3 regions of the Paraburkholderia sp. J63 genome follow, and region 2 is predicted to be linked to each of the others. Evidence: predicted binding sites of a transcription regulator. Region 2 holds the regulator's gene; each other region holds the start of a gene.
What was found. The regulator FliA, encoded in region 2, starts transcription of late flagellar genes. The targets are predictions, from matches to a motif close to CTAAAGTTTNNNNNNNNNNNGCCGNTA.
Positions count from the first base shown of each region.

Region 1: a site for FliA is predicted at 2,005-2,031, ahead of U5775_RS02770 (DUF4088 family protein). Genes of this name have one in related genera too.
Region 3: a site for FliA is predicted at 7,612-7,638, ahead of fliS (flagellar export chaperone FliS). Genes of this name have one in related genera too.

Region 1 is NZ_CAJMZF010000002.1:101,712-111,147, forward strand. It holds gene U5775_RS02755 (AraC family transcriptional regulator) at 1-485, shown strand, start outside; gene U5775_RS02760 (AzlC family ABC transporter permease) at 756-1,562, shown strand; gene U5775_RS02765 (AzlD domain-containing protein) at 1,559-1,882, shown strand; gene U5775_RS02770 (DUF4088 family protein) at 2,096-2,848, shown strand; gene U5775_RS02775 (ATP-dependent helicase) at 2,867-5,101, opposite strand; gene U5775_RS02780 (hypothetical protein) at 5,343-5,834, opposite strand; gene U5775_RS02785 (RNA-binding S4 domain-containing protein) at 6,041-6,262, shown strand; gene U5775_RS02790 (MATE family efflux transporter) at 6,448-7,866, shown strand; gene panS (ketopantoate/pantoate/pantothenate transporter PanS) at 8,106-9,083, shown strand; gene U5775_RS02800 (DUF2917 domain-containing protein) at 9,092-9,436, opposite strand, start outside.
Region 2 is NZ_CAJMZF010000011.1:193,742-203,177, forward strand. It holds gene flhF (flagellar biosynthesis protein FlhF) at 1-1,621, shown strand, start outside; gene U5775_RS14875 (MinD/ParA family protein) at 1,614-2,648, shown strand; gene U5775_RS14880 (RNA polymerase sigma factor FliA) at 2,667-3,398, shown strand; gene U5775_RS14885 (hypothetical protein) at 3,948-5,453, shown strand; gene U5775_RS14890 (flagellar protein FlgN) at 5,547-5,993, opposite strand; gene flgM (flagellar biosynthesis anti-sigma factor FlgM) at 6,082-6,438, opposite strand; gene flgA (flagellar basal body P-ring formation chaperone FlgA) at 6,583-8,064, opposite strand; gene U5775_RS14905 (flagellar basal body protein) at 8,303-8,893, shown strand; gene flgC (flagellar basal body rod protein FlgC) at 8,995-9,420, shown strand.
Region 3 is NZ_CAJMZF010000045.1:7,998-17,433, forward strand. It holds gene U5775_RS32145 (flagellar hook-length control protein FliK) at 1-1,297, opposite strand, end outside; gene fliJ (flagellar export protein FliJ) at 1,336-1,785, opposite strand; gene fliI (flagellar protein export ATPase FliI) at 1,782-3,536, opposite strand; gene fliH (flagellar assembly protein FliH) at 3,530-4,222, opposite strand; gene fliG (flagellar motor switch protein FliG) at 4,215-5,210, opposite strand; gene fliF (flagellar basal-body MS-ring/collar protein FliF) at 5,200-6,981, opposite strand; gene fliE (flagellar hook-basal body complex protein FliE) at 7,243-7,578, shown strand; gene fliS (flagellar export chaperone FliS) at 7,724-8,170, shown strand; gene U5775_RS32185 (flagellar protein FliT) at 8,167-8,499, shown strand; gene U5775_RS32190 (flagellar hook-length control protein FliK) at 8,611-9,436, shown strand, end outside.

The DNA.
Region 1 (9,436 bases), on a different contig from region 2:
TCTCGCGCGCGCACCGGCTGCTTGAGGCCGATGCCGAGCGCCGGCGCGAGACCGACGCGCCAGGCGCGCCGCAGCCCGATCTCCTTGCCGTGGAAGGCGCGCTGCTCGACGCGCTCTCGACGCTCCTGACCCGCCACGCGCGCACCCGCGAGGCGCCGCGCGGCTCGGTGGCGCACGAGCCGCGCGTCGAAATCATGAAGGCGCTGCTGGCCGCCGATCTCACCGCGCCCTTACGCGTGGCCGATCTCGCGCAAGCGGTCGGCCTCTCGCCGTTTCACGCGACGCGCCTGTTCACCCAAGCCACCGGGCTGCCGCCGCACGCGTGGCGCACCCAGTTGCGGCTGCAACGCGCGCTCGGACCGCTGCGCGCGGGCGCCTCGGTCGCCGAGGTCGCCGCCGCGAGCGGCTTCACCGATCAGAGCCACTTCACGCGGCACTTTCGCCGCATGTTCGGCGTGCCGCCGGGCCGCTGGCAGGCGAACTAGCCGCGCGGCTGAAGCGCCACGGCCGCCGCACGCCTTCCTCTAGTTCAAGCACGCGTCAATGCACTTGTATGCGCTAGCGCCCAATTGCCGTTGGTAGTCGATCCGCGGCGCCCCGCGCCACGCACGACGCCCAAGCCCATGCCGCCGCAAGAACGTACAAGCCACCCCAGCCGCGCCCCGCTATGCTGGCCTCCGTAAAAGGAGACTCGATTGACCCGCCATCCCCACCGCTTCAAGGAATTCGTCGCCGGCGCGCGCGATACGATCCCCATGATGATCGGCGCCGCGCCCTTCGGCGTCATTTTCGGCACGCTCGTGACCTCGGGCCCGCTCTCGCTCTGGCATGGCCAGTTGATGTCGCTCGCCGTGTTCGCGGGCTCGGCGCAATTCATCGCACTCGGGCTGATTGCCGCGCACGCGAGTTTCGCCGTGATCTGGGCCACCACGCTCATCGTGAACCTGCGCCACGTGCTCTATAGCGCGACGCTCGCGCCCTACGTCTCGCATCTGCCGATGCGCTGGCGCCTCGTGCTCGGCGGCCTGCTCACCGACGAGGTGTTCGCCGTCGCCTGGGCGTATTTCCGCCGCCATCCGCCCCGTGGCCCCGACAATCCCGACGATATTTCGCCTTGGCATTTCCTCGGCTCCGGCGTCTCGATGTACGTGAACTGGCAGATCTGGACCGCCGCGGGTCTGCTGTTCGGCGCGGCCTTCCCGGGCCTGCAGTCGCTCGGGCTCGACTTCGCGATGGTGGCCACGTTCATCGCCATCGTCGTGCCGCAGCTCGTCGCGCTGCGCTACCTGGCCGCCGCCGCCACGGCGGGCGCGCTCGCGTTCTTCTGGCAGGCCTGGCCATACAAGCTCGGGCTGCTCGGCGCCGTGCTCGCGGGCGTGGCCGTCGGTATCGCGCTCTCGCTGCCGCGCAAGCCGCGCGCGAGCGCCGCAACGGCCGACGATCTCGGCATCGAGACCGCCCGCGCCGCCCAAGGCGCCGGCCCGGCCCGCAAGAACACGAGCGAAGCGAGCACCGCGTGCCTCGCCGGCCATGACGCGCACGCCGCAGGAGGCCGTCCATGAACTACGTGGTCCTGATCCTCGGCATGGCCTTCATCACGATAGCGGTGCGCACGGCCGTCTTCGTGCTGGGCGAGCGGCTCGTGTTCCCGCCGATCGTGCGCACCGCGCTCGGCTTCGTGCCCGTCACGGTGCTCACCGCGATCATCGTGCCGATGGCCGTCTCGCCGCACGGCCAGCACGCCGAGCTCACGTGGCGCAACCCGCAGCTCGTCGGCGCGATCGCGGCCATCGCCGTGAGCGCCGTCACGAAGCGGCCGCTCCTCACCATCGCCGTGGGGCTTGCCGTGTTCTTCCTCTGGCAGGGCGTGGTGCTGCGCTGAGACTTCCTGAGGTCACGCGCGGACTGCCCGTGCTCGCCCGCGCCCCGGCCATCCGCGGCCACATCCCCGACTGCCGCCAGGCCCCGCGCTCGCGGCGAGCCTGGCGCGCCTGCGCGTCCCGGCTCAAGTTTCGCCCCCATGCGCCGATAAACCGTCGAGGCCTGCATTGGCGCGGCAGACAGGCACCGCCAGGAATACACCGGGGCAACCACAATGGGGCACATCACCCTCAATCTCAAGGATGAAACGCTTGCGTCGCTGCGCAAGGATTTCGACGCGTTCCTGCGCGTCTCGCTGAAGCTCGACCCGCAGTTCCTCACGCCATCGTTCGAGGACTTCCTGCGCGCGAAGCTGCTCGACAACATGACGCCGCTCACCGAGCAGGCCGTGCAGCGGCTGTTGCAGGGCGGGCAGTACGCATGGGCCAAACGCACGCTCGACAAGGAGTTTCCCGAGGTCGTGTCGATCCTGCTGCACCAGGCGGGCGAATTCGGCTTTGGCTTTGCGTCGAGGCCCGAGTGGACGCCCGACGAGCTCGCGAAGCAGTGCCGCGAGTGGGCCGCCGCGATCGTGCGCGAGGCGCGCGCCGACGAGGCGCTGATCGACCCGCTCGCCGCGCAGATCAAGTCGGGCGTGCAGGACATCCAGACGCTCGAGGAGACCATGCAGACGCCGGCGTGGCGGCTCGCCGAGTCGGTGCGACAGCGCGTCTACGAAGCGAAGATCGGCTGCGAACAGGCGAGCGGCAGCCTCGCGCGCGAGCGTCTGGGCGAGTTGCGTGGCCTGTTGCGCCTCGCCATCTCGCACGGCACGTTCCAGAAGCAGGAAGCGCAGCAGATCATGGAGTATCTGCGTCTGTTGAAGCCGGAAATTTTCGTCGAGGAACCCGACGACGTGTTCACGCGGCTCGCCGCGTGGTTACGCAACTTCTTCGTGCCGCCGCCGAAGAACCAGGTGCGCGGCTGAACGCAGCGCAGCCCCGCCCTACTCCCACATCTTGCGCAGCTTCGCGCCGATCTCGACCTTCGCGCGCGCCGCGGCGGCGAGTCCCGCCGCGCTCGGCGGGCTCGCCACCGGCGCGGGCGGCCACGCGCGCGACTCAAAGAGCGGCAGCATCGGCGCCGCGATGAAGCGCGTGCGCGACGCCCACACGTGACGGTCGCCGCTCGCGGCCTGGTTGTGCACGTAGAAGCGCTGCGGCACGACTATGTGCAAGTCCTCTTTCGCGCGCGTCATCGCCACGTAGAGCAGACGCCGCTCCTCTTCGAGCTCCTCGTCGCTGCCCGCGCCCAGATCGGACGGAATGCAGCCGTCCACGCCATTAAGCACGAACACGTTGCGCCATTCCTGGCCCTTGGCCGAATGGATTGTCGAGAGAATCAGATAATCCTCGTCGAGCAGCGGATCGGCCGACTCGGCGCTCGTGGCGTCGGGCGGGTCGAGCGTGAGCTCCGTCAGGAAGCGCTCGCGCGACGCGTAGGTGCTCGCGATGCTCTCCATTTGCAGCAAGTCGGCGAGACGCACCTGGGCGTCTTCGTGGTTGCGCTCGAGATGCGGCTCGTACCAGCGCCGCACGCGCTCGAACTCGGCGGGCCAGGGCGTCGCGCGCGCGCCGAGCGTATCGACGAGCGCCGCGAACGCAGGCCAGTCCTCGGCCGCGCGCGGCGGCGGCGCGAAGGCGGCGAGCGCCTCGGCGGCGCGATACGCGCCCGTGCAGGCCGCGACCTGATCGAGCAGGCGCGCCGCCGTCGCGGGCCCGACGCCGGGCAGCAACTGCGTCACGCGGAAACCGGCCACGCGGTCGAGCGGATTCTCGGCCCAGCGCAGCATCGCGAGCACGTCCTTCACATGCGCGGCGTCGAGGAAGCGCAGGCCGCCGAACTTCACGAACGGGATGTTGCGCCGCGCCAGTTCGATTTCGAGCGTCGCGCTATGGTGCGCGGCGCGAAAAAGGACCGCCTGCTGCTTGAGCTTCATGCCGCCCTCGCGCGCTTCCAGGATCTGCTCGACGACGTAGCGCGCCTGCGTAGCCTCGTCGGCGACCGTGACGAGGCGCGGACGCTGCTGCGACGCGCGGTCGGTCCACAGGTTCTTGGTGAAGCGCTCGGCGGCGGCGTCCATCACGGCGTTCGAGGCCGCGAGGATCGGCTCGGTCGAGCGGTAATTGCGCTCCAGCGTGACCTGGCGCGCGGGCGGATCGAACTGCGCGGGGAAATCGAGGATGTTGCGCACCGTCGCGCCGCGAAACGAATAGATGGCCTGGGCGTCGTCGCCGACTACGGTGAGGCCGCGCCCGTCCGGCTTGAGCGCAAGCAGGATCGACGCCTGCAGGCGGTTGGTGTCCTGGTATTCGTCGACGAGGATATGGTCGAAGCGCTCCGCCAGATCGGCCGCAATGGCCGGCTCCGCGGCCATGTGCGCCCAGTAGAGCAGCAGATCGTCGTAGTCGAGCACGTTCTGCTTTTGCTTTGCATCGACATAGGCCGCGAACAGCGCGCGCAGTTGCGGCTCCCATTCGAGGCACCACGAGAACGAGCGCGCGAGCACGTTCGTGAGCGTGTCGCCCGTGTTGACGACGCGCGAGTAGATCGCGAGGCACGTCGACTTCGCGGGAAAGCGCTTTTCCTTCGCCGATAACCCCAGTTCGTGGCGCACGAGGTTCATGAGATCGGCGGAATCCTCGCGGTCGTTGATCGTGAACGCGGGCGAAAGGCCGATCTGCTCCGCGTACTCGCGCAGCAGGCGCGCGCCGATGCCGTGGAAGGTGCCCGCCCAGGTGAGTCCCTGCGCAAGGGCAGCGGCCGCGCCCGATACTCCCGCCGCGATCCGCGAGACGCGCCGCGTCATTTCCTGAGCCGCGCGGCGCGAGAAAGTTAGCAGCAGGATGCGGTGCGGATCGGCGCCGTTGGCGACCAGATGCGCGACGCGGTGCGCGAGCGTGTTGGTCTTGCCCGAGCCCGCGCCGGCGATCACGAGCAGCGGCGCCGGAAGCGCCGCGCCCGGTGCGAACGTCTGCGGACCGCCGTGCTCGACGGCGGCGCGCTGGGCGTCGTTGAGCTTCGCGAGATACGGCGCCGCCTCCAGTGCGACGTCGCTCGTGTGGGGGGAATCGGCAACAGAGACGGTGGACACGACGGGCGCGGGGAATATCCGGTGAGCGGTGAAGGATCGAGCCGCGTCGCGTATCGGCGGGCGCGGCGACGCATACTGTATATCCATACACCTCGCGCCCGCAAGCGCCGATCTTGCGGCGATCTGGCGCTATTCAGCGTCGAACTTGTGTCCTGGAACCCGCGCGCGCGACCCGACAGCCCAAAGCAAAGCGGCGACGCCCGCTTCCGGACGCCGCCGCTTCATGTCCTGCACAGGCCGGCGCCGGGGCAGGCGCCCGATGGAGAAGCCTCACCAAGCCCGAATGCGCGCACCGCACGCGTTCGGGCTATCGAAGGCTCCCGCTCGGTTATTGCTGAGCCCCACCACTCGGCTGCTGCGCCGGCTGCCCGTTCATCTGATCCAGCATTTCCGAGTTATTGGCCTGACGGTCGGCCTTGTGGTTGATCTTCGCGTCCTTCACCTGCGACTTGTACTGCGACTTGGCCTGCTTCTTCGTCGAGTTGTACTCCGCTTTCGCCGACTTCTTCGCGCTGCGATATTCGGCGTTCGCGGCCGCGTTGGCGTTGCGCTTTTGCACCAGCGGGTCGGTCGGCTGCGTCGCGCTCAAGTCCTGCGGCGCGGGCTGCGAGATGCCGGCAGCGGCCGGCGCCTGGCTCGGCGCCATCGTCGGCGCGGTGGCGGGCGCCATGGACGGTGCGGCCGAAGGCATGGCCGCGGGCGCCTCGGCGCCGGGCTGCGCCGCGCCTTGCGCAGAGGCGCCCTGCGCAAAGGCGCCTTGCGCGAAGAGGGCGGCGGTGGCGAGAGCCGTACCGGTGAGCAGCTTGCGAATATGAGTCATGGCGTATCCTCTTTGCAGTCGTTTCGGGGTGAGACCATTTTCGTCTGAAGATCGCCGGGAGGTCTCCCGACGTTACTCAACGTTGCATCTTCTTACGAAATCATGACATCTGGCCCCGAGATGTAACGGCCGCCCGGACACCCGGTTTCGCTTATGATGCTCACCCTTCGCGCGCTGCCGGCGCGCTCCTGATTCCCGTTTCCGCCATGCCCAATCTCGATTTCATGCTCACCGGCGACTACGTCGAACTCCACAACCTCCTGAAGATCACGGGTCTCGCCGACAGCGGCGGCTCGGCCAAGCAGATCGTCGCCTCCGGCGCCGTGAAGGTGGATGGCGAGGTCGAGCTGCGCAAGACGTGCAAGATCCGCGCGGGCCAGTCCGTGCTGCTCGGCGATACGCGTATTGCCGTGCGCGAAGCCGAATAAAGCAAACGGCCCGACGCAGGCCCAAGGCACGGGACACGTGCCCAAGTGAAATGCGTTCGAAAGCGGATGCACCATCCAGGTGCTTTTTATCCGAAAGAAGGGTAATCTCGCACTGAGCTTTCACCCTTGAAACGAACGCACTTTCCGAACGCGCGGCGCGATTTATCGCGCCGCGCTTGCTTTTCATGACCCGACCCACTGCCCCCGCGCGCGCCGATCAGGCGAGCCGCGCCATCGCCCCGCCCTCGCTCAAGCGCCACGCCGCCGACACCGCGCGCCTCGCGGCGCCGCTCGCCATCGCCCAGCTTTCGCAGATGGCCATGAGCGTGACCGACACCGTGCTGCTCGGGTCGCTCGGTGCGGGCGCGCTCGCGGCGGGCGGCCTGGGCGCGAACCTGTTCTTCGTGGTGGTGACGGTGCTGCAAGGCGTGCTCACATCAGTGAGCGTGAGCGTCGCGCAGGCGCGCGGCGCCGACGATCTGCACCGCGTCCCGCACATCTACTGGACCGGCTTCGCGCTCTCGCTGCTGCTGGCCGTGCCCGCGTTCGCGCTGCTGTCGTTCGCGGGGCCGCTCCTGCTCGCGCTCGGCGAGCCGCCCGTGCTCGCGCATCAGGTGGGCGAGTACGCGGCCGTGCTGCGCTGGGGCGCGCCCGCGAGCCTGATCGGCGTGGGCCTGATGCGCTCGTTCCTGCCCGCCATCGGCGCGGCCAAACGCCTGCTGTGGATTTCGATCCTCAGCGTGTTCTTCAACGGCTTCCTGAACTACGGGCTGATTCACGGCGCGTGGGGCCTGCCGCGCCTTGGCTTTCTCGGCTCGGCGGCGGCCACCGCCATCACCGTCTGGCTCACCACGCTCGCGCTGATGGCGCTCCTGCATCTGCGGCCCTCGCATCAGCACTTCGTGGTCGCGCGCCGGCCCACCGCGCCGCTGATGGGCGAACTGTTCGCGATCGGCTGGCCCGTCGCGATCACCTACGCCGTGGAAGCGACGCTCTTTCTCGCGACCGGCCTCCTCATGGGCCTGCTCGGCGCGACGCCGCTCGCCGCGCACCAGATCGCGCTGAACGTGGCCTCGGTGATGTTCATGGTGCCGCTCTCGATCGGCCAGGCGGCCAACGTGCGCGTGGGCTACTGGATCGGCGCCGGCGTGCCGCGCGCGGCGCGCCATGCGGGCTTCGTCGCGCTGGCGCTGGGCGTGGGCTTCATGTCGATGTCGGCGCTCGTGATGGTGCTCGCGCCGCACTGGATCGTCGGGCTCTACCTGCACCTCGACGATCCGGCCAATGCCCCGACCATCGCGCTCGCGACGTCGCTGCTCGGCGTGGCGGCCATCTTCCAGATCGTCGACGGCATGCAGACCGTGGGCTCGGGCTGCCTGCGCGGCCTGAAGGACACCCGCATTCCGATGCTGGCCGCGACGCTCGGCTACTGGGGCATCGGCTTTCCGATCGGCTATGCGCTCGCGTTCCATTTCGGGCTCGGCGCGCTCGGGCTCTGGTGGGGGCTCGCGGCGGGGCTCGCGAGCGTGGCGGCGCTCATGACGTGGCGTTTTCACCGCATGAGCCGGCGCGTGCAGATCGAGGCGGCGGCGCGCGCGGGCTGAGGCACGGCGGCGGCGTGCCGGGCGGACGAGTCCGCGAGCGGCCTGGAATAGCGCGCTTGAGGGGATCGGCAAAGGGACGTCAGCGGCCTGTTAAGCGCACGGTTAAAATACCGGCCTGGCGCCGCACGCCGTCCGCCTCACGAGGGCAGGAAAACAGCGCCCCGCTGCCTGGAGGTCAAGATCGAACCAGACCCGCCATAAAAACCCGCGATAACGCCCCGCTCACGGACCACCCACTCATGCTCGCCCCGATTACCCGACTGTTCCCGCTCTGGGCCGTCCTCGTCTCGCTGTTCGCCTACTTCAATCCGGGCCTCGTCGCGCCGGTCACGCCGCACGTCACGACGCTGCTGATGATCATCATGCTCGCCATGGGCGTGACGCTCTCGTTCGCCGACTTCCAGCGCGTCTTCACGCGGCCCGCGCCCGTGCTCGCCGGCATCTTCCTGCACTATCTGGTGATGCCGCTCGCGGCATGGGGCATCGCCCACGCGCTCCACATGCCGCCCGACCTCACGGCGGGCATGGTGCTGGTGGGCAGCGTGGCGAGCGGCACGGCCTCGAACGTGATGATCTATCTCGCGCGCGGCGACGTCGCGCTGTCGGTGACGATCAGCGCGCTCTCGACGCTCGTGGGCGTGTTCGCGACGCCGCTCCTCACGCGCCTCTACGTCGATGCCTCGATCGTCGTCGACGTGCACGGCATGCTCATGAGCATCCTGCAGATCGTCGCGCTGCCGATTGCCGTCGGCCTCGTCGTGAATCGCCTCGCGGGCGGCCTCGTGCGCCGCGTGGAGCCCGTGCTGCCGCTCGTCTCGATGATCTCGATCCTCGCGATCATCGCGGCCGTGGTGGGCGGCACGCACGCGAGCATCGCCACCGTGGGCCCGCTCGTGGCGCTCGGCGTGGTGCTGCACAACGGCATCGGGTTGCTCGGCGGCTACTGGGGCGGGCGTCTGCTCGGCTTCGACGAATCCGTGTGCCGCACGCTCGCCATCGAAGTGGGCATGCAGAACTCGGGCCTCGCCGCGACGCTCGGCAAGCTCTACTTCTCGCCGCTCGCCGCGCTGCCGGGCGCGCTGTTCTCGGTGTGGCACAACCTCTCGGGGTCGCTGCTCGCGGGCTACTGGGCCGGCAAGCCGGCGCGCGGCAGCGAGCGCGATGCCGACGAAGCGCGCGCGGCCAGCGCCGGGACGTCGGCGGCACGGCGCGGATAAGCGCGGCCTCACCCGCGCAACGCTCGCATCCGCGCTTGCGCGGGCCGCTTCAGCAAGCGGGCCGGCAAACGAACTGACGAGCGCATCGACAAACGCATAGCCAGGCGCGCGAGCCAGCCCAGCAAAACGACCACGCGCCCCTCGCCCCATAGCGCGGGCGGCGTGCGCAGCTCGCAGCGCACCGCCTCGTCCCATCCGCCCACCCACACCCGCTCGCCCGGCGCGAATGGCAAGACATCGCCGGGATCGAGCCAATAGTCCTCGGCGTCGCCTTCCACGGTCATCAGCACGCGCCCTTCGAGCACGCCCAGCACGCCGCCGTCCACGTGGCGCACGAGACGGCAACGGCCGCG
Region 2 (9,436 bases):
GATGAGCGCCGATACCCACGACGCCGCCGACGGCAGCGACGACGCCACCGTCTCGCTCGCGCAAGCCACGCAGGCGAAGCTCTCCGCCGAAATCCCCGAAGCCGTGGCTTCGCGTGCCGCCGTTGGCCCGACCGCACAGCCGTCGACGATGCAGTCCGCCCAGCCATTCAGCACCATGCGGAGCGCCACCGCAGGCCGCGATGCCGCCGCCCGCCTCGAACACGCCGCCATGCTGCCGGTCGCAGAACAATCTGCCGCACCTCGCACGATGGCCGAAACGAACCCCTGGCTGATTGACCACGCGCGCCGCATCGCTAGCCAGCAGGCCAACCAGCAAGCGGGCCAGCAGGACCCCACCGGCATCACGCCGGCGGCCGCCATGGCCAAGGGCCTCGGCGTGGCTGCCGATGTCGATGCGAGCACGCCCGAATGGGCGCGCCAGGCCGCGCACGTCGCGGCGCGCCGCGCCGCCCGCAGCATCGGCCAGAGCCCGGACGCGGCCGGCCCGGCGCCGGTCGCACCCCGCGCCGCGCCAGGCGCCGCCGCCCATGGCGCACAGCCCGCACCAAACTCGCCGCAAGCCGGCGCGCCCAGCACCGCGCAAACGGTGAGCGAAGCGATCCGCGCGCGCATCGAGCAGGTCGTCAACGAAACCGTGATGCACGAGCTCGCCTCCATGCGCGGCATGATGGAAGAGCAGTTCGCGGGTCTCCTCTGGGGCGAGCGCCAGCGCCGCAATCCGGTGCAGGGCACGCTCACGAAGCAGCTCTTCGCGGCCGGTTTCTCGGCGCAGCTCGTGAAGATGGTGATCGACCGCCTGCCCGACGTGGAAACCGAAGAGGCCGGCATGGAATGGGTCCAGTCGGTGCTCGAATCGAATCTGCCCGTGCTCGAGGACGAAGAAACCCTCATGGAGCACGGCGGCGTTTTCGCGCTGATGGGCCCGACCGGCGTGGGCAAGACCACGACCACGGCGAAGCTCGCCGCGCGCTGCGTGATGCGCTTCGGCGCGAGCAAGGTCGCGCTGCTCACCACCGACAGCTACCGGATCGGCGGCCACGAGCAACTGCGCATCTTCGGCAAGATCCTCGGCGTCTCGGTGCACGCGGTGCGCGACGGCGCGGATCTGCAGCTCGCGCTCACCGAGCTCAAGAACAAGCACGTCGTGCTGATCGACACGATCGGCATGAGCCAGCGCGACCGCGCCGTGGCCGACCAGATCGCCATGCTGTGCAGCGCGGGCCGTCCGGTGCAGCGCCTGCTGCTGCTTTCGGCGACGAGCCACGGCGACACCCTCAACGAGGTCGTGCAGGCCTACCAGAGCGGCCCCGACGAGTCGCCGCTCACGGGCTGCATTCTCACCAAACTCGACGAGGCGACCAACCTCGGCAGCACGCTCGACACGGTCCTGCGCTACAAGCTGCCGGTGCACTACGTCTCGACGGGCCAGAAGGTGCCCGAGAACCTCTACGTGGCCACGCGCCGCTTCCTCGTTCGCAGCGCGTTCTGCGTGCCGCGCGACCGCTCGCCGTTCGTGCCGCACGAGGACGACATTCCCGCGCTGCTCTCGGCGCTCTCGACGCGTTCGAACACGCAAGCTCACGAGGTCCGGTTTGGATAAGTTCGTGATCGATCAGGCAGAAGGCCTGCGGCGGCTGCTCGCGCGCGAAGGCTCGCGCGTGATCGCGGTGACGGGCGGTCCTGGTTCCCCGGGGCGCACGACTGTTGCGATCAACCTCGCGGCCGCGCTGACCGCCCAGGGCAAGGACGTGCTCGTCATCGACGAATGCCTGGGCCCGCGCTCGGTGAGCGCGCTGCTCGGCGGCGTGCGCGGTGCGAGCGATGTGTTGGGTCTCTCGTCGGGCAACCGCGCGGGCAACCTCGCGGGTAACTTCGCGGCGTTGATGCGCGGCGAGATGACGCTCGACGCGGCGGTGGGCCGGCATGCGCTCGGCTTCGGCGTGCTGGCCGCGCCGGGCGAGCACCGCGCGCAGTACACGGGCGCGCAGCTCGATACGCAGTTGAGCAAGCTGCTCGCCGGTCCCGCCGATTTCGTGCTGATCGACGCGCAGCTCGACGCCGATGGCGCGCTCTCGCCGCTCGCGATGCATGCGCACGACGTGCTGATCGTGATGCGCGTGACCGCACAGGCGATCACCGATGCCTATGCGTGCATGAAGCGGCTGCATTTCGCGCACGCGATCGGCCAGTTCCGCGTGCTCGCGAACCACGTGGAGAGCATCCCCGAAGCGCAGGCCGTGTTCGAGAACCTCGCGGGCGTGGCGAGCCGCTATCTCACGGTGTCGCTCGAAAGCGCGGGCAGCGTGGCCGCCGACCCGTATATGCCGCGCGCGCTGCAGCTTTCGCGCTGCATCGTCGATGCATTCCCGTCGACGGCCGCCGCACGCGACTTTCGTCGCGTGGCGGCCGAGTTGCCGCACTGGCCGATGCGCCCCGCGCTGTCGGCCTCGGGCGGCGCGCGCGTGGCCCCGGCGGAGCCAGCCAGTTCGGCCAACTCGGCTGGTTTAGCAGATTCAGCAGATTCATTCGTTTCCACCGTCACTGGCGTTCCATCCGCGCCTGCGCCGGCTCATGCGGGATGGCGGGCGGAACCGCCCGTGCAGCGCACGGCGCACCAGCACGCGTGACGGACATAGGAGAGCCAGATGTATAACGCTCAAGGAAAAATTTCGCAGGCTGAAGTCCTCGCGAAATACGCGCCGCTCGTGCGGCGCCTGGGACTGCAGCTCGTCGCGAAGATGCCCGCGAGCGTGGACCTCGACGACTTGATCCAGGCCGGCATGATCGGCCTGCTCGATGCGGCGAACCGCTACAAGGAAGATCAGGGCGCGCAGTTCGAGACCTACGCGAGCCAGCGCATTCGCGGCGCGATGCTCGACGAGCTGCGCAGCAACGACTGGCTGCCGCGCAGCCTGCGGCGCACGTCGCGCGAAGTGGAGAGCGCCGTGCATCAGGTCGAGCAGCGGCTTGGCCGCTCGGCGAGCGAAACCGAGGTCGCCGAGCATCTGCAACTGCCGCTCGACGAGTACCAGAGCATGCTGCAGGACCTGCACGGCAGCCAGCTCATCTATTACGAGGACTTCGACCGCGCCGCCGACGACGAGCCGTTCCTCGACCGCTATTGCGTCGATCACTCGGACCCGCTCTCGGCGCTGCTCGACGACAGCCTGCGCGGCGCGCTCGTCGAGGCGATCGAGCGGCTGCCCGAGCGCGAGAAGCTGCTCATGTCGCTCTATTACGAGCGCGGCATGAACCTGCGCGAGATCGGCGCGGTGATGGAGGTGAGCGAGTCGCGCGTGTGCCAGTTGCACAGCCAGGCCGTCGCGCGTTTGCGCGCGCGGCTGCGCGAGATGTCCTGGGCGGGCACGGAGAATTAATCAGGCGCGGCGCCGCGGTAGGGGTGCCGACAGGGAGGGGGAAGCCGGGGTGCGGGAGTGCTCCGGCTTTTTTTTTTGTTGGTGCGAGAGCGGTTGGAAGAGAGCTGGGTAGCCGACATGGAAACCTACATGAAGGTCTACGAAAAATGAAATAAGTCGCAATAATTCAACGAGTTATTTGAAGAAAGTGGCGACTTTAAACTCTACATGGGTGTGAACGCCACGCCGTGACGACAACGGCTTTTCTCTCCCCCAGGCTTTGGCCCGAAGTCGATCAGGATTGAATGGAATGCAGAGCAACTGACTGCCGGTGCATCGGGCGCTTCTGGTGCCTGCATAGCGTCAACCTGCTTCAGGACCTGACACATCAGAAATCTCGAGGCCCCGACATATGCAAGCTGCCGGAAAGCCGCGTCGGAGGAACTGGTGCCCGTTTTACCGTCACCTCCCGGCCTGGAAAAGCGCGTTGGGTGGTTAATCTGTCGGCATCCACCATCACGTCGCGCGATTGGCTTTTAGGTGCCTGTGCGCGGCCTCCCCCGACGGCTTATGAAGCACGACGCGCCCAACTTTTCCGGCGGCTCCGGCGTATTGCCGGATGCCGCACCCGATGAAACGCATCACGCAATCGTCGCGCAACCCCGCACGCGTATGCGGTGCGCGCTTGCGAAGTCGGCGACCAGGGAGAAATCGCCACTCGATGTTGCCGCGGCCGGACACCTCGAAGACATTGCGCGCTCGCTCGACGTTGCGCCCCTCGATGCCGGCCTGCACGCGCGGATGCTCGCCGCCGCGCGCGCCAGCAACGACGAAGCGGCGAGCGCCGCACACGAGCTGGCGCTCGCGGCCTTCGACATGCTGGGCGCCGCGCCTCGCGAACAGCTCGCGCTCGTTCTCTACAACGTGGCGACGGTCTATGCGATCAAAGGACGGCGCGACGCGGCCATTCGCTGGTACCGGCACGCGCTCGGGATCGACCCGGGGCTTGCCATCGCGCATCAGAACCTGGCCGTGGCGCTCGAGCGCGAAGGGCTGCGCGAAGCGTCTTGCCTGCATCGCGCGCGTGCGTATCAGCTTCAGCGCGTCTTTATCGAAGGCGCTCTCGGCCAGGAGCAACGCCGGATTCTGATACTGGGCACGGGCAAGGGCGCGGGCAACGTCCCCATCGACGCGCTGCTTTCCCGGCAAACAACCTCGCGCATCCGCTACGCCATCGATTACGCCGACGAAGCCGAAGACGCGAGCCTGCCGCCTCATGATCTCGTGTTCAACGGTATCGGCGATCCCGATGTCGCCACGCCGCTTGCTGCACGGCTGGCCCGCTTTTCCGCCGGGTGCCGGCGCCCCATGCTCAACCGGCCTGAAGCTGTCGAGCGCACGCACCGCCACAAAACGGCGGCCCTGCTTGCCCATGTGGACGACGTCGTCGTGCCGCGCTGCGTGCGCATCGACGCCCGCCCCGCGAATGCCCATGCGCTCGCGAGCGAGCTTGCGCAATCGGGCGTTGCCTTCCCGATCCTGATGCGCCCGCTAGCGACGCACGGCGGCGAGAGCCTCGAACTCCACGCGTCGCTTGCCTCGTTGTGGCGCGCAATGGCCGATCTCGACGCACCGTGCTACCTCACCGCGTTCCACGACTTTCGCAGTGCCGACGGCCATTACCGCAAATACCGGATCATCTACGTCGACCGCGAGCCTTATCCCTACCATCTCGCCATCTCGAGTCGCTGGATGGTCCACTATTTTTCCGCGGATATGGGCGGGGAACCCTGGAAGCTCGACGAAGAATGCCGCTTTCTCGCCGACCCGTTCGCGACGCTCGGCCAGCGCGCAAGCGAGGCCATTTCGGCGATCGGGCGGCAGCTCGATCTCGACTACGGCGGCATGGATTTCGCGCTGACGCCTGCCGGGCAGGTGCTGGTTTTTGAAACCAACGCGACCATGCTCACCCATCGGGAAGCACGGTCCGGTCCGCTTGCCCACAAGAATCCGTATGTCGACCGGATTATCGAAGCCTTCGAGCGTATGCTGCTGGCGCGCACAGGCCCGCTTTAGGGGCGCTGGCCGCAATCAGCAAAAAAGCCGAAGCACCCGCGCTTCGGCTTTTCAATTTCGTTGGCGGCTCGTGCGCCGCGCGTAAAAAGCGGACTACAGCCCGAATGCCGGCAGCCGCCCGTCCGGCCCATACAGCATCGACGCGCCATTGCCGGTTTCGCCGCGCAGGATCGCGAGCGCCCGGCGGTTATGTTCCATGCGCGTGCGGATCATCATGCCGATCGTGAGGTTCTGGCGCCGCGCGCGCTCGGTCGAGCCCTTGAGCAGCGCCCACTGGCCCGCGAGCCGGGCGTCGCCGTCGCAGGCCATCTCGATGCCCTTGCGCCCGCCCGGCAGGCCGAGTCCGGCCAGTTGCGCGTCGCGCGCCTTCTCGAGCCCCGCCAGACGCTGCGTGAGCGTCGTCTTTTCCTCGACGATCTGCGGCAGCGCGCCGATGCCGTCCGCCGTCGTGAGTGCCTTCTCCTCGAAGGCGAGCAGCGAGGCGAATGCCTCCACGGCGGCGTGTTCGTCGATCAATGTGGCGAGCAGTGCGTCTTTCATCGGGGACCACCTGAGAATGCGGTTTTGAGGGCCGGCGCGCGTTTTCGGGTTCGTGCGGGATTCGCGCGCCGCGCCCGTGCCTTGGGCCTTAGCTGCCCGAGGCCGGCTTGAGCAGGCCGCGCGCCGTTTCGATAATGCCGTCGGCGATCTTGCCGGCGTCGATCTGCAAGCTGCCGTTCTTGATGGCGTCCTTGATCGACTGGACCTGGCCCATGTCGATGTCGGCGGCGCCGCTCGCCGCGAGCGAGCGCAGCGAGGAGGACAGCGACGAAAGGCTCACGTTGGCGTCTCCGGGGGTGCCGGTACCCGATCCGACCGCGCTCGATGCGGCGGCCGAGGCCGTGCCGCCCGCGCCCAGCGCGCTCGCGGTTTCGCCTTGCTGCGTTCGCGCGACGCTGTCTTGCAGCGAGCGCGCGTCATTGCGGGTGGAGGTGTCGATTTTCACGATGGGGCTTCCTGATCCGTATGGCCTTGATAACGGCAAGGGCCGGCGCGAACTTTAGCGTGAAAGTCCTGCCGTTACATGCTGTTACGTATGCTGCCGCACATTTCCACCGCACCGTTTTCCTCCCCGCGCGGGGAGCTGTCCCTAAATCTGCACCTGCACCGTTGCGGCGTCCTTCACGACGCCGCTGATGATCTGGCCGCCCGCCGTGCGCACGCGCACCATCTGGCCCGGCGCGGCGTTGTTGAGCACGCTGCCTTCCGAGGAGATCGTGAAGTTCGAGCCGACGGCGATCACCCTGACCGTCTGGCCGATCACCACCGACGAGGCGCTGCGCAGCATGTCGGTGCGCAGCGGCAGGCCCGCCGTGATGCGCGCGAGCGCGACGGCGCCGTTCGCTTGCGTGGGATCGGTGATGATGGTCTGCGGCAGGCTCGCGAGATCGCCCTCGCGCGGCATGAAGTCGGCGGCGGAGAGCGTCTGGCCCGCGTCGATCTGGCGTGCGGCCACGTAATAGGTGATGTCGACGGCCACGCGCCCGACCACATAGAGCGTCCACGGCTTCGCGCCGACGCAGCGCACGCCCACCGTCGTGCGGCCCCACATGCGCGCGCCGGGCGGCATGAAGGGCTCGAGCGCGGCACAGGCGGCGAGTCCGCGCGGGAAGACTTGCCCGACGGTGATGCTGACCTTGCCCGGCAAGCCCGCGGCCTGCTGCTGCAGGAAGGCGAGCGCGGTCGCGCGGATGCGCTCGCCGTCCTCCTGGCCCGTGGGCATTTGCGCGGTTTGGCCGTAGGCGACGGCGCTGGCGCTCGCGGCGGGATTCACAGCGGGATTCACAGCGTAATTCGGACGCGCGGCCATGGCCGGCATGCGCTGCATCGGCACGGCGGCGAGCTTGGCGGCGATGGCCGGCGCGGCCGTTTCGACGACAACGGGCGCGACGGCGCTCGACGGCGTGACGACGTTCACGCGCTGCAGTTGACCCACGCCTGCGTTGCCGTTCATGGCGGCGGCCGCGGCGGCATTCGCCGCCATCCGGTTGGCCGGTGAATAGGCCGACGGGTTTGCCGATGCATTCACCGGCGGCACGCGCATGGGCTGCCCTTGCATCGGCTGCGCGGCGCGCGCGACGGCGGGCCTGATCGCGGATGCGGTAGCTGCCGCGCTCGTGCCGGGAGAAGGAATCGTGACGATTTCGGGCGTCGCGGCTTCGCTTGCGCGGCCGCGCTCACCCGGCCCCGGGATCGTGATCATGCCGGGCTGGCTTGCCGCCTCGTCTTGCCCCTGGCTTGATGCGTCGGCTTGCGCACCGCGCGCGAGCATGGCCGCGTTCGGCGCATAGCCGTTGGGATAGGGGCTGGCGTTGCCGCCGCCCGCGTTCGCCTTGCCTGGCTGCGCGAGCATCGCGCTCATCTGGGCGGCGTCCGAGCCCGCGCGGTCGCCGGGACCCGCAATATAGATCTGCTGGCCCGGCGCTTCGCTTTGTGCGTACGCGGCGCCGCCCACGCCCAGCGCCGCGGCGGCGCAAGCAAGCGCAACAGCGAGCCCACGCAAGGCCGAACGACCGTGCATGCGCCTCACCGCCGCCGCGCGGCGCGCGCGAAAGAAGGCAGTCTGCGGCATCGTCGTTCTCCATTCATTGCATTGACACGCTTCGCATTCTAGGCGGCGCCCCTCGCGCGCTTACGTCGAATAGAGGGGGGCTTTACCGGCTATTCGTCCGATTGGTTCTTGCCAGCCGCGCCTAACATTCGTCTCCATGCGAAAAGGCCTGTGCGCTTCGTCCAGGTCTCGCCCAGTTGCCGGATGCGCGATGCATGCGCCCACGCAGCCCCTCATTTCGTGTCACGGAGAACGCCCGATGCTGGACAAACTCGACGCCGAATTCGCCTTTGGCCGCGAAGCGCTCGACGTGCGCGCGACGCGCCAGGCGTTGCTGTCCTCGAACATCGCGAACGCCGACACGCCGGGCTACCAGGCGCGCGACGTCGACTTCTCGGCTTCGCTCGCGGGCGCGCTGAGGCAGGCGGGCGCGGCCACGCCGGGCGGCGCAATGGGTGGCGCGGCAGGCGCAACGGGAACGATGAGCCTCGCGAGTACAACGGGTGCTGGCGGCGCAACCGGCGGGGCAGGCGCGGCAGGCGGCAATTTCCAGCCGCTCGCGCTGGCGCAGCCCGCGGGCGTGTCGAGCGGCATGTCGATGGCCACGACCGAGGCGGGCCACATGGCCGGCAGCGTGAAGCTGATCCCGACCGGCGGTCCGACGCAGGCCTACACGAGCGCGCTGATGTACCGCAACCCGACGCAGCCCGCGCTCGACGGCAACACGGTCGATCTCGACACCGAGCGCGTGCAGTTCGCCGACAACGCGCTGCACTTCGAGTCGGGCATGACCGTGCTTTCGCAACAGATCAAGACGATGCTCTCGGCGATCCAGTCGGGTTCGAGCTAAAGCGCGGGTATTGACGCAGGCACCCGCGCAAGCAGCAAAGCAAACGTCAAGCAGGCAACCAGCAGGAAGCAGCACCAGCCATCCGAGAGGTCAACGAAACCATGCCATCCCTGATGAACATCTTCAGCGTTGCGGGCTCCGCCATGTCGGCGGAATCGCAGCGCCTGAACGTGACGGCGTCCAATCTCGCCAACGCCGACAGCACGACCGGCCCCGACGGCCAGCCCTACAAGGCCAAGCAGGTCGTGTTCGCGGTCGATCCGCTCGGCGGCGCGCGTACCGCGTCGGGCCAGCAAGTGGGCGGCGTGAAGGTGACCGGCGTGATCGACGACCCGACGCCCATGAAGCAGAGCTACGACCCCGACAACCCCGCCGCCGACGCCAACGGCTACGTCACGATGCCGAACGTGGACCCGGTGCAGGAGATGGTGAACATGATCTCGGCGTCGCGCTCGTATCAGGCCAACATCGAGACCCTGAACACCGCCAAGACGCTGATGCTCAAGACCCTGACCATCGGGACTTGAAGCGGGACTTGCAGCA
Region 3 (9,436 bases), on a different contig from region 2:
GGTTCATCTGGCGCGAGAAGCCGTCGCTGACGCTCGCGCTGCCGAGGCCGATGCCGTTCTGCTGCATCTGCTCGCGCAGCTTGGGCAGCGCGGCTTCCACGGCCTCGCGCACCTGCTGATGCTGCGAGACGAACAGCGCATGCGCATGGTTGTCGGCGACTTGCAGCACGACCTGCAGCGGCCCGAGATCCTTGGGATTGAGCGTGAGCTCGGCCGACTGCTGGTGCGCGTTCGAGAGGAACACCACTTTCTGGCTGAGCGCGTCCTCCCAGTCCGAGCTGCCCACCTGGGGCGCGAGCGCGGCCGAGGCCGCCGCCGAGGCGGCCGGGTTGGCGCTCGCGGCCTGAGTGGCCTGGGTCGCCTGGGCCTGAGCCGCGGCTGCGGCGGCCGCCTGGGTGGCGGCGAGCGCGTCGGTGGCGCTGTTCGAGGCGGCCGGTTGCGCGGACGCCGCTTGCTGCGCCGCTGCGGCAAGGGCGGCGTTGGCGTTCTGCGTGCCCGCGTCGGTGGCCGTGGCGGCGACGGACTTCGCGGCGCCCGCGGTGGCGCTCTTGTCGTCGATGTCGATGCCTTGGGTTTTCGCCTTCGCCTGCGTGCCCATGTGCGCCGCGAAGCTGCCTGCGATGCTCGCGCCGCCCGAAGCCGCGCCCGGCGCGCCCGCGCCTTGCGTGTTCAGCGTGGCCGCGCCGCCGCGCAGCGTCGCGAGCGCGGCGTGCAGCGCATCGTTCACCGACTTCGGGTCGCCGCTGGCCGTGCCGTCGCCCGCCGCGCCATCCGCCCCGGTTGCGCCTGCTGCGCCCGCCGTTGCGGCGGCCACGCCTGCGAGCGTGGCATCGGCGGCATCGGCGGCGTCACTGCCGTCGCTCTGGGCTTGCTGCGCGGCCTGCTGGGCCTGTTGCGCCTGAGCCTGCGCCGCGGCGGCCTGCGAGCCGGCGGCTTCGGCCTGCTTCTGGCGCGTATGGGCGTCGTCGGCGTGGTGGTTGCTCTTCGACGCGTGCTGCGTGCCGTGCGCCGAAGCGCCGTTGCTGGCCTGCTGCGACGATTGCGCCGAATGGGCGGCTTGAGAGGCTTGCGAGGCCGCCGCGCTCGCGCCGCCATAAACCGACGAAGCCGATCCATTCCCCTGCATGGCCTGCTGCGTGGCGCTGGCTTGCGGCATGTTCTGCGCGGTTTGCGAGGCGATGCTTTGCTGCAGCGTCTGCGCGAAGCCCTGGCTCGCGAGGTCCGACGGGCTCGCGCCGTTGCCGGTAGCGCCGGTAGCGGCATCGAACAACGAACTGACTGCGGATAGAAGCGACATGGTGTCTGCTCTCTTGAACGTGATCGGGGCGTGCCGCCTCAGGGATGCGGGGTGCGCATGCGCAGCGCGCGCGCGGCGTGCTCGTCGGCGTCGCGCTGCTCGCGGCGGGCGTCCTTGCGCGCCTGCGCTTCGTCCTGGCGCGACTGCAGCACTTCGTACGAGCCGAGCTTCTGCTTGCTGCGCTGCCAGTCGGGCCTGGCCGCTTCCACGCGCTGCGTGGCCTGTTCGAGCAGGCGGCGCTGCTGCTCGATGGCGGTGTCGAGCGTGTCGATGAACGCCTGGAAGTTGCGCACATTGCCCGCCGCCATGCCCGCGCGCGCCGACTCGGTGAAGCGCGCGTGATACTCGTCGCGGTAGTCGATCAGTGACTTCAGTTGCTTTTCCACTTCCACGCGCTCGCGCTGGACGCGTCCGAGCCGTTGCGTTGCGGCGTCGACATCGTCCTGTGCAAGGCCGATGAGGGTCTGCAGCGCGGTCTGTTTCGTCATGTCCTGGCTCCTGGGCCGTTGCCTTGTGCGTTGCCCGCTATGTTGCCGATCAGCGCGCCGAGCATCTCGACGCTGTGTTGATAGTCCGCCGTTTCGCGATAGCCCTGCTGCAGAAAGGCCTCGATGCGCGGATACAGCGCGATGGCGCGGTCGAGCACCGCGTCGCGCCCGCTCACGTACGCGCCCACGTTGATGAGGTCGCGGTTGCGCTGGTAGCGCGAGAGCATCTGCTTGAACGCGCGCGTCTGGTTCAGATGCCGCTCGTCGATGAGCGCGGTCATCGCGCGGCTGATCGACGCCTCGATGTCGATGGCCGGATAGTGGCCGCTTTCGGCGAGCGTGCGCGAGAGCACGATATGGCCGTCGAGAATCGCGCGCGCCGAGTCGGCGATGGGGTCCTGCTGGTCGTCGCCTTCGGTGAGCACGGTGTAGAACGCCGTGATCGAGCCGCCGCCCTCGGGGCCGTTGCCGGTGCGCTCGACGAGCGCCGGGAGCTTCGCGAATACCGAGGGCGGATAGCCCTTGGTCGCGGGCGGCTCGCCGATCGCGAGCGCGATCTCGCGCTGCGCCATCGCATAGCGCGTGAGCGAGTCCATCAGCAGCAGCACGTGCTTGCCCTGGTCGCGGAAATATTCGGCGAGCGTGGTCGTGTACGCGGCGGCCTGCATGCGCAACAGCGGCGAGACGTCGGCGGGCGCGGCCACCACGACCGAGCGCGCGAGGCCTTCAACGCCGAGGATCTGCTCGATGAATTCCTTCACTTCGCGGCCGCGCTCGCCGATCAGCCCGATCACGATGACCTCGGCGCTGGTCGCGCGCGCCATGGTGCCGAGCAGCACCGATTTGCCGACGCCCGAGCCCGCGAACAGGCCCATGCGCTGGCCGCGCCCGACCGTCAACAGCGCGTTGATCGCGCGCACGCCCACGTCGAGCACCTTGTGGATCGGCTCGCGGTTCAGCGGGTTGATGACGGGCGCGGTGAGCGGCGCGTCGGCTTCGGTGTTGAGCGGCCCGAGGCCGTCGAGCGGGCGGCCCGAGGCGTCGAGCACGCGTCCGAGCAGCCCCCAGCCCACCGGCAGGCGCTTGGCGCCCGCCATCGGATCGGCAATGGGCGCGCTTTCGAGCGGCCAGACGCGCGCGCCGGGCAACAGGCCCGCGACTTCGGTGGTCGGCATGAGAAAGAGCTTGTCGCCCGCGAAGCCCACGACCTCGGCTTCGGCCATCGGCAGCGTGCTGCCCGGCGGCAGCTCGATCATCACCTCGGCGCCCACGGCGAGGCGCAGCCCCACGGCTTCGAGCACGAGGCCCGCCGCGCGCGTGAGGCGCCCGCAGCCGCGCAGCGGCAACGCCAGCGCGTTGCGTGCGCGCACGCTCGCGAGACGCGCGTTCCAGGCGGTGAGGTGAGGGTTGTTCGGGTCGTAGTTCGGCGGCGGGGTGTAGGGCGTGCGTTCGTTGTCGTCGTGAACACTCTGGCTGGCCGAAGCATCATGGTGGCCATGATCCGCGCCGTCCGAGCCCGCGCTGGCGATGGCGGCCTCGACGGCTTCGAGCGCCTCGCTGGCGCCCGCAATGCCGGTTTCTCTGGCGGCTTCGGCGTGCGGCAGGCCCGCTTGCGTGTCGTCGCCCACCAGCACGCCGCGCGTTTGCACGGGGTCGTGCGCGCCGGGCCCGAACGACGCGAGCGCGAGTTCCTGCTCGAGCGGCGTGAGGCCGCCCGTGTGGATCGTCTGGCGCGGGTTCGAATTCACCATGGCCGTGCCTTGCCGAGCGCCGCCGCCACGCGCTCCCAGCGCGTAGAGATGGCCGCATCGACTTCGCCGCTCGCCGCCTGGGCGCGGCAGCCGCCGCGCTCGAGCGCCGCGTCGGTCCGCACGGTCCAGCCGCGCGTTTGCAGCTCCTCCATCAGATAGGCCTCCACCACCGGCAGATCGGCGGGGCTCACCACGAGTTGCGGCGAACCCGCGAGCTGCGGCTCGTGCGCGAGCACCTCGCGCGCCGCGGCCAGCAGCGCCGTCGGATCGTGCTGGACGTGCTGGCGCACGACCTGCTGCGCGATGTCGAGCGCGAGCTCGACAAGCGTTTCGGCCACGCCCGCTTCGGCCGTCTGCAAGGCATCGGCAAAACGCTGCGCGAGCTGCGCCAGTTGCCGCGCCTGCGCGCGCGCCTCTTCGCGTCCCTGCTCGAAGCCCTGCTTGTGGCCTTGTTCATAGCCGGCCTGATAGCCGAGCGCCTGGCCCGCCACGTGGCCGGACGCGAGGCCCTGCTGGTGCGCCGAGTCGCGCACGCGCTGGAGCTCGGCTTCGAACGCGGCCGTTTCGTCGGGCGTGGGCGGCGGCGGCGGAGGAGGAGGCGGGTCGAACGACGCCATCTCCCAGCGCTGGTACGCCGAGCGCGCGCCCCGCTGTTGGGCTGCCGTTTGCGTGGCTTCGTCAGACATAAGCGTCTTCCGCCTTTCCGCCGATCACGACCTGGCCGCTCTCGGCAAGGTTGCGCACGATCTGCAGGATACGCCGTTGCTGGGCTTCGACCTCCGAAACACGCACCGGACCGCGCGCGTCGAGGTCTTCGGCGAGCAGTTCCGCGGCGCGCTGCGACATGTTCGAGAGGAACTTGGTGCGCAGCGCGGGCGGCGCGCCCTTGAGCGAGATGATGAGCGACTCCGACTCCACTTCCTTGAGCAGGAGCTGGATCGCGCGGTCTTCGAGATCGAGCAGGTTCTCGAACACGAACATCTGGTCGATGATCTTCTGCGCGAGCTCGGCGTCGTACTGGCGCACGTTCTCGATCACGCCTTCCTCATGCTGGCTCGTCATGAAGTTGAGGATCTCGGCGGCCGTGCGAATGCCGCCCATCGGGCTGCGCTTCAGGTTGTCGCTGCCCGAGAGCAGGCCTGTGAGCACGTCGTCGAGTTCGCGCAGCGCCTGCGGCTGGATGCCGTCGAGCGTCGCGATCCGCAGCAGCACGTCGTTGCGCAGACGCTCGGTGAAGCACGAGGCGATCTCGGAGGCCTGGTCGCGGTCCAGATGCACGAGGATCGTGGCGATGATCTGCGGATGCTCGTTCTTGATGAGCTCGGCCACCGACCCCGAATCCATCCACTTGAGGCCTTCGATGCCGCTCGTGTCGCCGCCTTGCAGGATGCGGTCGATCACGGCGCCGGCCTTGTCCTCGCCGAGCGCCTTGGTGAGCACGCTGCGGATGTAGTCGTTCGAGTCGAGCGAGAGCGCGCTGTGCTGCTCGGCTTCCTTCACGAACTCCTGCAGCACGCTGTCGATCTCTTCGCGCTTGACGTTCTTGAGCGCGGCCATGGCGGCGCCGATCTTCTGCACCTCGCGCGGGCCGAGGAACTTGAAGACCTGTGCGGCCTCCTCCTCGCCGATCGACATGAGCAGCAGTGCGCTCTTGGTGGCTCCTTCAGCGTTCATCGTTCACCCAGCTCTTGACCACGGTTGCGACGATCTTGGGATCCTGGCGCGCGATGCTGCGCGCGAATTCCAGGTTGCGTTCGAATTTGTGCTTCTCGTTCTCGAGCGCGAGGAGGCCGCCGTCGCTGTCGGCATCCCCGGCGCCTTCGAGCTTGTCGAGGCCCGGCAGGCCGTCGAGCAGCATCGGCTCGCCTTCGCCGGCGAGCGCGGGCGCGGCCGGTGCGGGCGGCGGGAAGGCGCGGCGCAGCGCCGGCTTCACCATCACGAAATAGAGGAACAGCGCCACCACGCCGATGCCGAGCCACGTCGCGATCTGCCTCGCGAGCGCGATCATGTCGGGCTGGCGCCACCACGGCAGGTTCGCGCCCGGATCGATCTCCTGCTGGAACGCGGCGTTCACGACGTTGACCGAGTCGCCGCGCTTCGCGTCGTAGCCCATCGCGTCCTTCACGAGCTGCTCGACCTGCGCGAGCTTTTGCGCGTCGAGCGGCTGCATCGTCGCGTGGCCCTTGGCGTCCACGTGCTGCTGATAGTTGACGACCACGGCCACCGAGAGCCGCTTGATGTCGCCCGGCGCCTGCTGGAAGTGGCGCACGGTGCGGTCGAGCTCGTAGTTCGTGGTGGTGTCGCGGTGGTCCGAGAGCGGCGTGACGCTCGCCGCGCCGCTCGCGCCCGCGGGCGCGCTGATGGGCGCCGAGGCCGGCTGCGGCGGCGTGTTCGAGAGCGCGCCGGGCACGCCGCCCGCGCTCGACTGCTGCGAATCGGTGGCGATGCTCTGCTGCTGGCTGCGGATGGCGGCCTGCTGCGGGTTGCCGTTCGGGCCGTAGTTCTCCGAAGTCTGCTCGAGCTTCGAGAAGTCGAGGTCGGCGCTCACCTGCGAGCGCGCGTTGCCGGCGCCGAAGAGGGGAGCCAGGATCGCGTCGATGCGCGCCTGGGTGTCGTGCTCGACCTGGCGCACGTACTTGAGCTGCGAGGCGTCGAGCCCGGCGCCCGTGGCGCTTTGCGTGAGCAGGTTGCCGTCCTGGTCGACCACGGTGACGTTGCGCACCGGCAGGTCGGGCACGGCCGAGGCGACCATGTGCGTGATGGCGGCCACCTGGCCGTCGTCGAGCACGCGGCCCGGATACAGGTTGACGAGCACCGAGGCCGTGGGCGCTTCGCGCTCGCGCACGAACACCGAGGGCTTCGGAATGGCCAGATGCACGCGCGCCGACTTCACGCTCTGGATCGATTGAATCGTTTGCTCGAGCTCGCCTTCGAGCGCGCGCTGGTAGTTGACCTGCTCGGCGAACTGGCTGATGCCGAACTTCTGGTTGTCCATCAGCTCGAAGCCCACCGAGCCGCTCTTGGGCAGGCCCTGCTGGGCGAGGCGCAGACGCATTTCGCCCACCTGGTCGGACGGCACGAGGATCGCGCCGCCGCCTTCCGACAGCTTGTAGGGCACGTTGGCGGCCTGCAGCGCCGTGATGATGGCGCCGCCGTCGCGGTCCGAGAGGTTGCTGTAGAGCACCTTGTAGTCGGGCGCGCGCGACCAGAGGATGAGCCCCGCGACCACGGCGACCAGCACCGCCACGGCGACGATGAGCGGCGCGCGCGGGTTGCCGCGCACCTTGCCCAGCGACGAAAGCGACCCGAGGCGCTGCGCAAAGCCGCCGCCCAGGTCCTCCGCGGCGCCGCCTGCCACGCCGGCGGCCGCCGCGCCCGAGGCGCCGCCGGTGGCGAGGCCCACGCGGGCGTCGGGGTTGATCAAAGAGTTGGCAGACGAATCCATGCGACGGGTTTCTCCGGGAGACTTGCTGTCCCGCGGCGCGCCACGCGCGCGGCTGAGACTTTCACGACAGGGATTATCCGAGAGCCGTGGCAAGCCGATTGCGCGAATAGAGCCGGGTTTTCCCCCTAGTTTCGGGGCTGCGCGAATGGGCGAATTGCTATGCTCCTCTCCAGATTCGGCGTTCTGTATGCGCGCCGGGTTTGCCGGGCGGCGCCAGCCGCCCTTGCGCGACCCTCTGAAACGTCTTGAAACGGAGCAAACATGACCGTGCCAGTCAACCCACTCACGTCGGCCTTGGCGCAGATGCAGTCGATGGCCACCCAGGCGGCGAGCAGCGCCGCCGCGGCCGACGGCGGCTCGGGCGCGGCCACCGCGGGCGGCTTCGCCGCGGCGCTCAAGGCATCGCTCGACAAGATCAGCGACGACCAGCAAAAGGCCGTCGGCGAGTCGCAGGCGTTCGAGCTCGGAGCCGGCAACGTGTCGCTCAACGACGTCATGGTCGACATGCAGAAGGCCAACATCGGCTTCCAGTTCGGCCTGCAGGTGCGCAACAAGCTCGTTTCGGCCTACACCGACATCATGCAGATCCAGGTCTAGCGCCCCCGTCCGGCTTTGCCACATTCGTCCGATTAAAGCTTCTCCCGTGCCGTTCCGATAACACGGCTAGAACCGGCTCGCGCCACGAGGCGCAAGGGGCCGGATACACCGTATCCACAGCCGCACGTTAGAAGGAGAAGCGCCGATGTTTTCCCCTGCACAGTCTGGAGCTAACGCCTATGCACGCGTGGGTGTCGAAACAGGGGTCATGGGCGCGAGTCCGCACAAGCTGATCGCGCTCCTGTACGAAGGCGCGCGCAAGGCGATCGCCCAGGCCCGCATGCATCTGCAGATGGGCAATGTGGGCCCGCGCGGCGAGGCGATCGGCAAGGCAATCCGGATCGTCGAAAGCGGGCTTCAGCTGGCGTTGAACGTGGAGGCGGGCGGGGAAATCGCGCAGCGCCTGAACGCACTCTACGGTTACATGACGAAACGCCTGCTCGAAGCGAACATTCAACAGAGCGAGTCCATGCTGGTCGAAGTCGACGGCCTGCTGGCGACGCTCGAGGAAGCCTGGTTGGGGATTGCGCCGGAAGTGGAGCGGATGGCCAAAGCGGCTTCCGGTCCTGCGTCCGGTCCATTGACGAGATGAGTTCGAAAGCAGACTACTTCGCCCGCTACGAGGCGATTGCAGCCGTCTCGGGGCAGATGCTCCACGCCGCGCGCGGCGCCCACTGGAACGAGCTGATCGGTCTCCAGGAGGAGTACCGGCGCCTCGTCGACGCGCTCAAGAATGCCGATTTCGGCGTGCGGCTCACCGCACCCGAGCGCACGCGCAAGTACGAGCTGATCCGGCAGATCCTCGCCGACGACGCGGCGATCCGCGACCTCGCGAGTCCGTGCATGGCGCGCCTCGCGGCGCTCTTTCACGGCACCGGGCAGCCCGCGCGGGTGCTGCAGGAGCTGTACGGCGCGCGCTAGGGGCGGGGGCATCGTCGGCCCGGCCATACGCATCAGCGAGAAAACTGACCGCGCCGCGCAGCCGCAGAGGCCGCGCGGTGCTTAACCGGGCCCGCGCGGGCCATGCTCCGCATGAACGGAATCGATACGAGCGCCGCGTCGCTGCTCGCCAGCCGCATAGGCGCACTGGGCCCGAGCGCCTCGCAGGGCAGCGCGGGCGCCGCGCAGACGGGCGTTTCGGCGCTCGCGGGCGGCGTCGCCGCGCTGGCCGATCCGCAGAGCCCCGGCTCGCCGCAGGCTTCGGCGCAGGCGGTGCTCTCCGCCGTTGCGCTCGCGCTCGACGCGATCATCCGTTCGGGCGGCGAAGCCACGCCCGCCGTGGTCGGACGCGCGCCGCTCTGGGCCGATCCGGGGGCGGCTGGCGATGCGTCTGCGGGTGATGCCGGCTCGCTGCCGTTGCCGGGCGTGCCGAATTCCGCCGCTCAGGCGGGCGGAGTGGCCCAGGCTCAGGCCCAGATCCAGGCGCTGGAAGCCGCGCTGCTCGCCGATCTCGCGGCAGCGGACGCCGGGGCGGGACTGCCCGGCGGCGTGCAAGACGCCGATGGCGCGGCCGCTACCGATGACGCCGCCGCCTCCACGCCGCAAGGCGCGCAAGCGGCCCAGGGAACGGCGCTCGCCGCGCAATCGAGCCCCGTCGCCGCGCTGGCCGCCACGCTCGCGCAGACGGTGGCGTCGAGCGGCCTCTTCTACGAATCGCATCTCACCCAATGGCTGCGCGGCCAGCGCACGCCCGCCGAGCTCGCCGACGAGCCGCACAACCGCCTGACCAGCGGCGGCGCGCAATTGCCGCTCGACTGGGGCCAGGACGATATCGACGACGTGCTGTGGACCGATCTGTCCGGCGCCGCGCAGCAGGGCGCGCGCGCGGCCAATGCTGCCAACGCGGCGAACCTGGCGA